2 regions of the Coprobacillus cateniformis genome follow, and region 2 is predicted to be linked to the other one. Evidence: riboswitches for the same ligand, from Rfam matches in the RefSeq annotation. Region 2 holds a riboswitch; the other holds the start of a gene.
What was found. A riboswitch is a leader RNA that binds a small molecule or an ion and turns the genes downstream of it on or off. The one in region 2 is predicted to bind lysine.

Region 1 (3,435 bases), 1.5 Mb from region 2:
TTTCTGATTATAGTCATTTCATAAATCTTTAAAAAATTTTTTATCCTCCAACATGTCATATCTTCACTCCAAACTGTCATTTTCATTTTATTAAGATTTTTTATAATGAAACATGAATAAGGAATCATTTTTGTTTCTACATTAAATATGATAAAATAATAATATCTTTAAATATAGAGTAGGGGTAGAATTTATGAACTATCAAATCATTAAAAATCAGTTAAAATAATGAGAAGAAACGTATCAAGAGATATGAGATGATGTTGAATTGATTATTGAAGAATCCACTGCTTTAAGAGAAGTAGAATAATTAGAAAAAGGTTTAAACTGCTTTTATCAGGCTGAACCAATAGAAGGTTGATTTTAAAGAGAAACCAAATATAAAATAAGTGATTGAGATTATTGGATATGCTTTAGGGGAGTCTTTTGTACATCATGGGTATATGAGTGAAACAGTTAAGGCGACGTGCAACAGCTAGGTATTAGACATGCGATTGCTGAAACAGAAAAAGAGAATAAAGCATCACAACGACTTTTCCAAAGATGTGGTTTTATAGAATATTTGAGAAATGAAACAATATAGTGACGATTGTCATAGAAGGAGTGTAAGAGAAATCATTATGAAAACCAAGAAGATTGTTATTAATCGTGATAGTGTATGTATGGGGGATGATTGTATGTCTCATGAAAAAAATCTAAGTATTAACGAAGATATGACAATGATAGATTTATTTGAATACTTAATTGAGTATGTTCCTTCTATGAATAATGTCATTTGGGCTGTTCGTTCAGATAAAGGAGTATGTGGCTATATCATTACTGATGAGAATGGGAAAGCAGTTATTGAACTTATTGATGAAAATCAATTCATTATGAATACAGAATTGCACGATATAATGTGTGTATACTATTATCCATCTTGTTTTTCTTGGATAGATGGAGAAACTGGTGAACATGTTCATAAATATAGTGAAAGTCTCTCTTTTCTAGAAAAAGTAAGAAAAGATAATGAATAGTAAGAAAAGATTTTGTTTAGATATGGAAATAATAACAACTTATATCTTAGAAAAGAATAAAAAAGGATTACGTGATTAATATGGTTGAATTAATGTATAAATCTCATAAATTAGCACAAGTTTATATTTGTCATAGTGAATTATTTGAAATCTATGGAGACTATGTAGAATATCCAATTATGAGTAAATATGAAGAGTTTTTTGAAACTTTAATATGTGAAGACGGTTTTGATAACTCTCAATTTGATGATGAGTTATTAAATGCAGAAAATTGGTTCTTATGTGATGATGGCAAAATGATTGGAATTGAATGCCCTGCGCTCTATAAAGAAGACCATTCTATTTATATAAGGTTTAGATAATATGCAAGAAGATCAAAAACAGAGATTAAAACAACTCCTAGAACAACAAAAACAAAGAATATATAATGCAAAAATCAATGAGCAAAAGGAACGTATTTTAAGAGAAATACCTCAATTCCATCAACATTATCAATTTGCTGATAAAGACAATATTATAAGATTAAAAATGTTTCTAAAAAGTTTACCCACTTTAACAAGTGTACGTTTAGATATCTCTCAATTTCCTATTTGGCATGTTATTAAGTCTTTTAAAGATATCAATGATCATTTCAATGTTTGGATTTGTTTTCTAAGTGGTTCACCTGAACTTTTTGAATTGTATCCATATGGAGATATTCAAAACTTTATCAATGATTTTGAAAGTTGGCAATATATAAGTCCTTATTTGATTTTGGTATGTGATAATTTTAAAGATTTCATATTTATTGATGATGAGAAAAAGATAATCCGATCGCAAAATGCTTAAGTGAGAAATATAAATAGAAGTGAAAATATGAACATAAGAGTTGACATAATTAAATATTGTATGTACACTAAAACAAGTTGAATAAATGGTAGAGGTGCAATGATCAAGAGTCCATAATCACAATGTTTGGTACAGTGATTATGAAAAGGGTGATTTGCCGAAGTGTTTTCATGATACCAATAGTGAAAATGCTGGGGGATGATAGAATATATCATCAACTGTCACAATATGTGGAGGGCTATCTCATGCAAATGTATTTTATAATGCTTTGATTGATTGCCAGTCAAAGTTTTTCTTTTGCCGTTTATATCACAAAAAGGAGGAAAACATGAATTTTATTGGAACATTCTGGGCTTTAATCCCAGCGATTATTGCAATTGTGATTGCATTAAAGACAAAAGAAGTTTATATATCGTTATTTATTGGAATTTTTGTTGGAGGATTATTATTGACTGGTTTTCAACCTATTGCAGCTATTGAAACAGTTTTTGAAACAATGATGACAAGTTTATCTGATACTTGGAATATTGGAATATTAATTTTTTTAGTATTTTTAGGAACAATTGTTGCATTAATGACCAGAGCAGGTGGAAGTCGTGCATATGGTGAATGGGCAACACGCAGAATTAAAAATAAGCAAGGTGCATTGTTTTCTACTTTTGGATTAGGGGTTTTAATCTTTGTTGATGATTATTTTAATTGTTTAACGGTTGGGAGTGTCATGCGTCATGTTTGTGATGAATTTAAGATTTCACGTGCTAAACTGGCTTATATCATTGATTCTACAGCTGCACCAATCTGCATTATTGCACCTATTTCAAGCTGGGCTGCGGCTGTGAGTGGTTATACCAGCGGTGATGGTTTTCATCTTTTCTTACAAACAATTCCTTTTAATTTATATGCACTTTTAACAATCATTATGGTTCTATGTGTTATTCGTTTTGATTTGAATATTGGGAGTATGAAAGAACATGAAATATCTGCTCAAAAAGGTGATGTTCATCATGGTAATGAGGAATATAAAGATGTCCATATTATTGAAACATCTGATAAAGGAAAGGTTTTAGATTTAATTTTACCAGTTCTCTTTTTGATTATCAGTTGTATGACTTGTATGGTTTATACAGGTGGTTTCTTTAATGGTGTTTCTTTTATTGAAGCTTTTACAAATTGTAATGCTTCTTTAGGGCTAGTATTAGGATCATTTTTGACATTGGTTTTTACCTTTTTATTATATTTACCACGTCATATTCTCACTTATAATCAATTTGCTGAATGTTTGCCAACTGGATTTAAAATGATGGTTCCTGCAATGACAATTTTAGCTTTGGCTTGGACATTAGGAGATATTGTATCTACACATTTACAGGCTGGTTTATTTGTTTCCACAATATTAGAACAATATCAAATCAGTGTTGCAATTTTACCAGCATGTTTATTTATCATTGCTGCTGGATTAGCCTTTGCAACAGGAACATCTTGGGGAACGTTTGGTATCCTTATTCCAATTGTGACAGCTATTTTTACAGAAGGAAACCCAATGCTTGTTATTTGTATATCATCTATTTTAGCAGGAGCTGTTTGTGGTGAT
Region 2 (3,435 bases):
TAGCGCCTTGAACAAAAACATCTTTTGACAATGCTGTATGTTTAAGCTCAATAACTTCATCGTGTCCAGCAAGAAGAACTGTGTGTTCCCCAAAAATTGTACCTGCTCTCACTGATTGAATACCTATTTCATTTTTCTCTCGTTTATGATGAACTTGACTTCGATCATAGACTTCTTTTGTTTCATCTATCTCTTCATGAATAACATCATAAAGTAATTTTGCTGTTCCTGAAGGAGCATCAATTTTCTGATTATGATGCTTCTCTATAATTTCAATATCATATCCTTGATCATAAAATTCTTTAGCAGCTTCTCTCACAATTTTAATTAACATAGAAACTCCAAAAGAAGTGTTATATGATTGAAAGATGGGAACTTGAGAAGATGCTTCTTCAATTCTCAATAATTGTTGTTCATTAAAACCCGTTGTTGCTATAACAAGAGCACAATGATGCTTAATTCCAAACTTTAATAGATCATCTAAATTGTTTGGATGAGAAAAATCAATAATAGCATCAATATGATCATGAACCTCTTGAAAAGATGAATACATATTCTCCTTAATTGTCTCATCAAAGATTGGAGAAACAACACCAATAAGATTCATTTTTTTATTGTCTCTCACAGCCTGGACAACTTTTTTACCCATTAAACCAAAACCACATACCAATATATTCATACTAATATCCCTTTTCTTCAAATTTTATCATTGCATCAAATAACAATTTCTTATTTGCTTCTGTTGTTTTAATAAGTGGTCTTCTTACCATTTCACCACATACTCCTAATTTTGCTAAAGCAACTTTTGGCATAATCGGATTAACATCAACAAATAAATATTTGCTTACATCATTCAAATCATATGCCATTGCTTTTGCAAGCTCCATATCACCTTTTAAGACAGCCTGGGCAAATTTTTCCGTTTCTCTAGGATAAACGTTAGACAAGACTGAAATCACACCCTTACCACCAGCTGCAATAAATGGAAGAATATTATCATCACATCCACTATACATATCAAAATCCAAATCTCTCGTTTTTGATAGTACATCCATTGCATAAGCAATATTATCAGTAGCATCTTTCATAGCCTTAATATTCCTATGCTTTGCTAACTCAACAACAGTGTCTACTGCAATATTCATACCAGTACGTCCTGGAACATTATAAATAATCATAGGAATTTCCACTTGGTCAGCTATATACGTATAATGATCAATAAGTCCTCTTTGACTCGTTTTATTATAATATGGTGTCACAACAAGAATAGCATCTGCTCCAACTTCCTTTGCAAACTTTGCCTTTTTTAAAGCTGTTTCTGTATCATTCGAACCAGCACCAGCAATAACCTTTATACCTGTTCCTTTTGCCATTTCAATAACAATCTTTGTTAACTCAAATTCTTCTTCAATTGTAATTGTAGCAGTTTCACCCGTTGTTCCATTTACTAATAAAGCTTGTACGCCTCCATCAATCATTCTTTGAACTTGTCTTTTAAACCCCTCAAAATCTAAACTTCCATCATCATGCATTGGTAACACCAATGCTACTGCACTTCCTTCAAAAATTGGTTCCATAAATATCCTCCTTATAATTGATAAGCCTTTTTTATTTCTTGAACAGCAACTTCTTTTAATTCACCTGGAATAACAAATGATATAGATGTATCAGATGTTGTTACCTGACTAAATGGAATCTGGAATTGTCCAAATATTTCAAAAACATTTGCAGCAACACCAATTTCATCCTTCATCTTTTCACCCTCAACCATAACCTTAGCAACATTTCTATTCTGAAAAATCATTATTCTGTCATGTTTCCGCTTGATTTCCTCTAATGCTTCATTTAGTTTTCTTTGATCTGAAAGTGGACAAGTAAAATCAATTCTCATATCATCCTCTAACATAACTTGTGAAATCATATCAACATTAACACCTTTTAATGAAATCTGTTTAAAAATATTCCCAATAAATAAAGGATTTTTTTCTACATTTATAAACTTAACTTGAATAATTTCATGATCACTTTCAACCTTTGTAATTGGACTTTTATTCATCGCTTTCGCCTTCTTTCTATAAAAAAATTGCAATGAAACCATTGCAATTAATAAGTGTTTATCAACGCAATAGCACCCCACTTTAATATTATAAAGTGACAGTAGCATAGATATTCTCTATACTCCCAGGAAATAATAACATGCAAATCATTACTCCTTCGGCAATCGCCCCGCCTTCTTCACAGTTGCATCTTTTGAATGAAGAATTTTTGACTTTTGCGCCTCTATCTTGACATAATACTATCACAACACTTATGTGAAAGCAACCTTTATTTGATTAGCTTTTTTAGCACTTTTTTTATTTTTGTGATATACTTGTTGCCAAGAAATGAGGTATGTCTATGGAATTTATTTTTATTCTTATGTTTCTCTTTATTATTATAGCACCTTTTATTTATTTTCTTTATATATTTCGTCATCTTTCTAAGATTACCAAAATAAGTGCAGCAGGCATAACAATCTTTTCACTTATAACTATAATGATTAAGCTTTTTTTTCACCCTTATTCTACTGTTTTTTTAACACTCACAACAATTGTTCAATTTTATATAATAACAGTATTTATCATTTTTATTCTTTTTGGAATTTATCAACTTATTTGTTACTGTATTCACAAACCTTTTGTTTATAGAACCATCACTGGTTTAATCATTTTCTCAATTTTATTAACAAGCATAAGTTATTTAACACACTATTCTAAAGTAGAAACCAATTATGAAATAACTATTCATAAAGAAACAATGCTTAAAGAATTACATATTGGAATGATTAGTGATATTCATTTGGGAACTGGAACTTCTCTTTCTGATTTAAGAGTTCTGGTAGATAAGTTTAATCATAAGCAGTATGATTTGGTATGTTTTGTTGGCGATATATTTGATGAATCAACTCCAAAAGATATGATAGAAGATGCACTTAGTATATTCTCACAAATAAAAACAACTTATGGACTCTTTGCAGTTAATGGCAATCATGAACATTATGCAAATATTTTACAAACTGAACTTTATCAAAAATACAATATCTACCATCTAAGTGAAAAATATGTATGTGTAGATGGCTTATTTAATATAATAGGAAGAGAAGATGTTGTTGCACACCTTGACAACAAAATGAATAATATATGTCAGGGAATGAATACAAATTTACCAACAATTTTACTTGACCATAATCCTAAACGTTATCAGGATGTTCTTCATTATGCTGATTTACAGTTATCAGGGCATACACATGCTGGACAATTTTTTCCAGTAACCCTTCTAACTGCTCCACTCTATGATAATGTTTATGGATTACTTCAAAAAAATCATTTTTCTTTAATTGTCACAAGCGGTTATGGTTCTTGGGGATTCCCTATGCGTTTCTTAACAAATTGTGAA

Region 1: it holds a riboswitch for lysine, as region 2 does, so the genes downstream of both, GQF29_RS00710 (Na+/H+ antiporter NhaC family protein) here and GQF29_RS08405 (ACT domain-containing protein) in region 2, are expected to answer to the same signal.

The regions. Positions count from the first base shown of each region.
Region 1 is NZ_WSNW01000001.1:128,364-131,798, reverse strand. Features, by position in the region: gene GQF29_RS00725 (hypothetical protein) at 621-1,016, shown strand; gene GQF29_RS00720 (hypothetical protein) at 1,097-1,378, shown strand; gene GQF29_RS00715 (hypothetical protein) at 1,380-1,844, shown strand; lysine riboswitch at 1,926-2,093, shown strand; gene GQF29_RS00710 (Na+/H+ antiporter NhaC family protein) at 2,173-3,435, shown strand, end outside.
Region 2 is NZ_WSNW01000001.1:1,662,024-1,665,458, reverse strand. Features, by position in the region: gene dapB (4-hydroxy-tetrahydrodipicolinate reductase) at 1-679, opposite strand, end outside; gene dapA (4-hydroxy-tetrahydrodipicolinate synthase) at 681-1,577, opposite strand; gene GQF29_RS08405 (ACT domain-containing protein) at 1,589-2,056, opposite strand; lysine riboswitch at 2,119-2,291, opposite strand; gene GQF29_RS08400 (metallophosphoesterase) at 2,398-3,435, shown strand, end outside.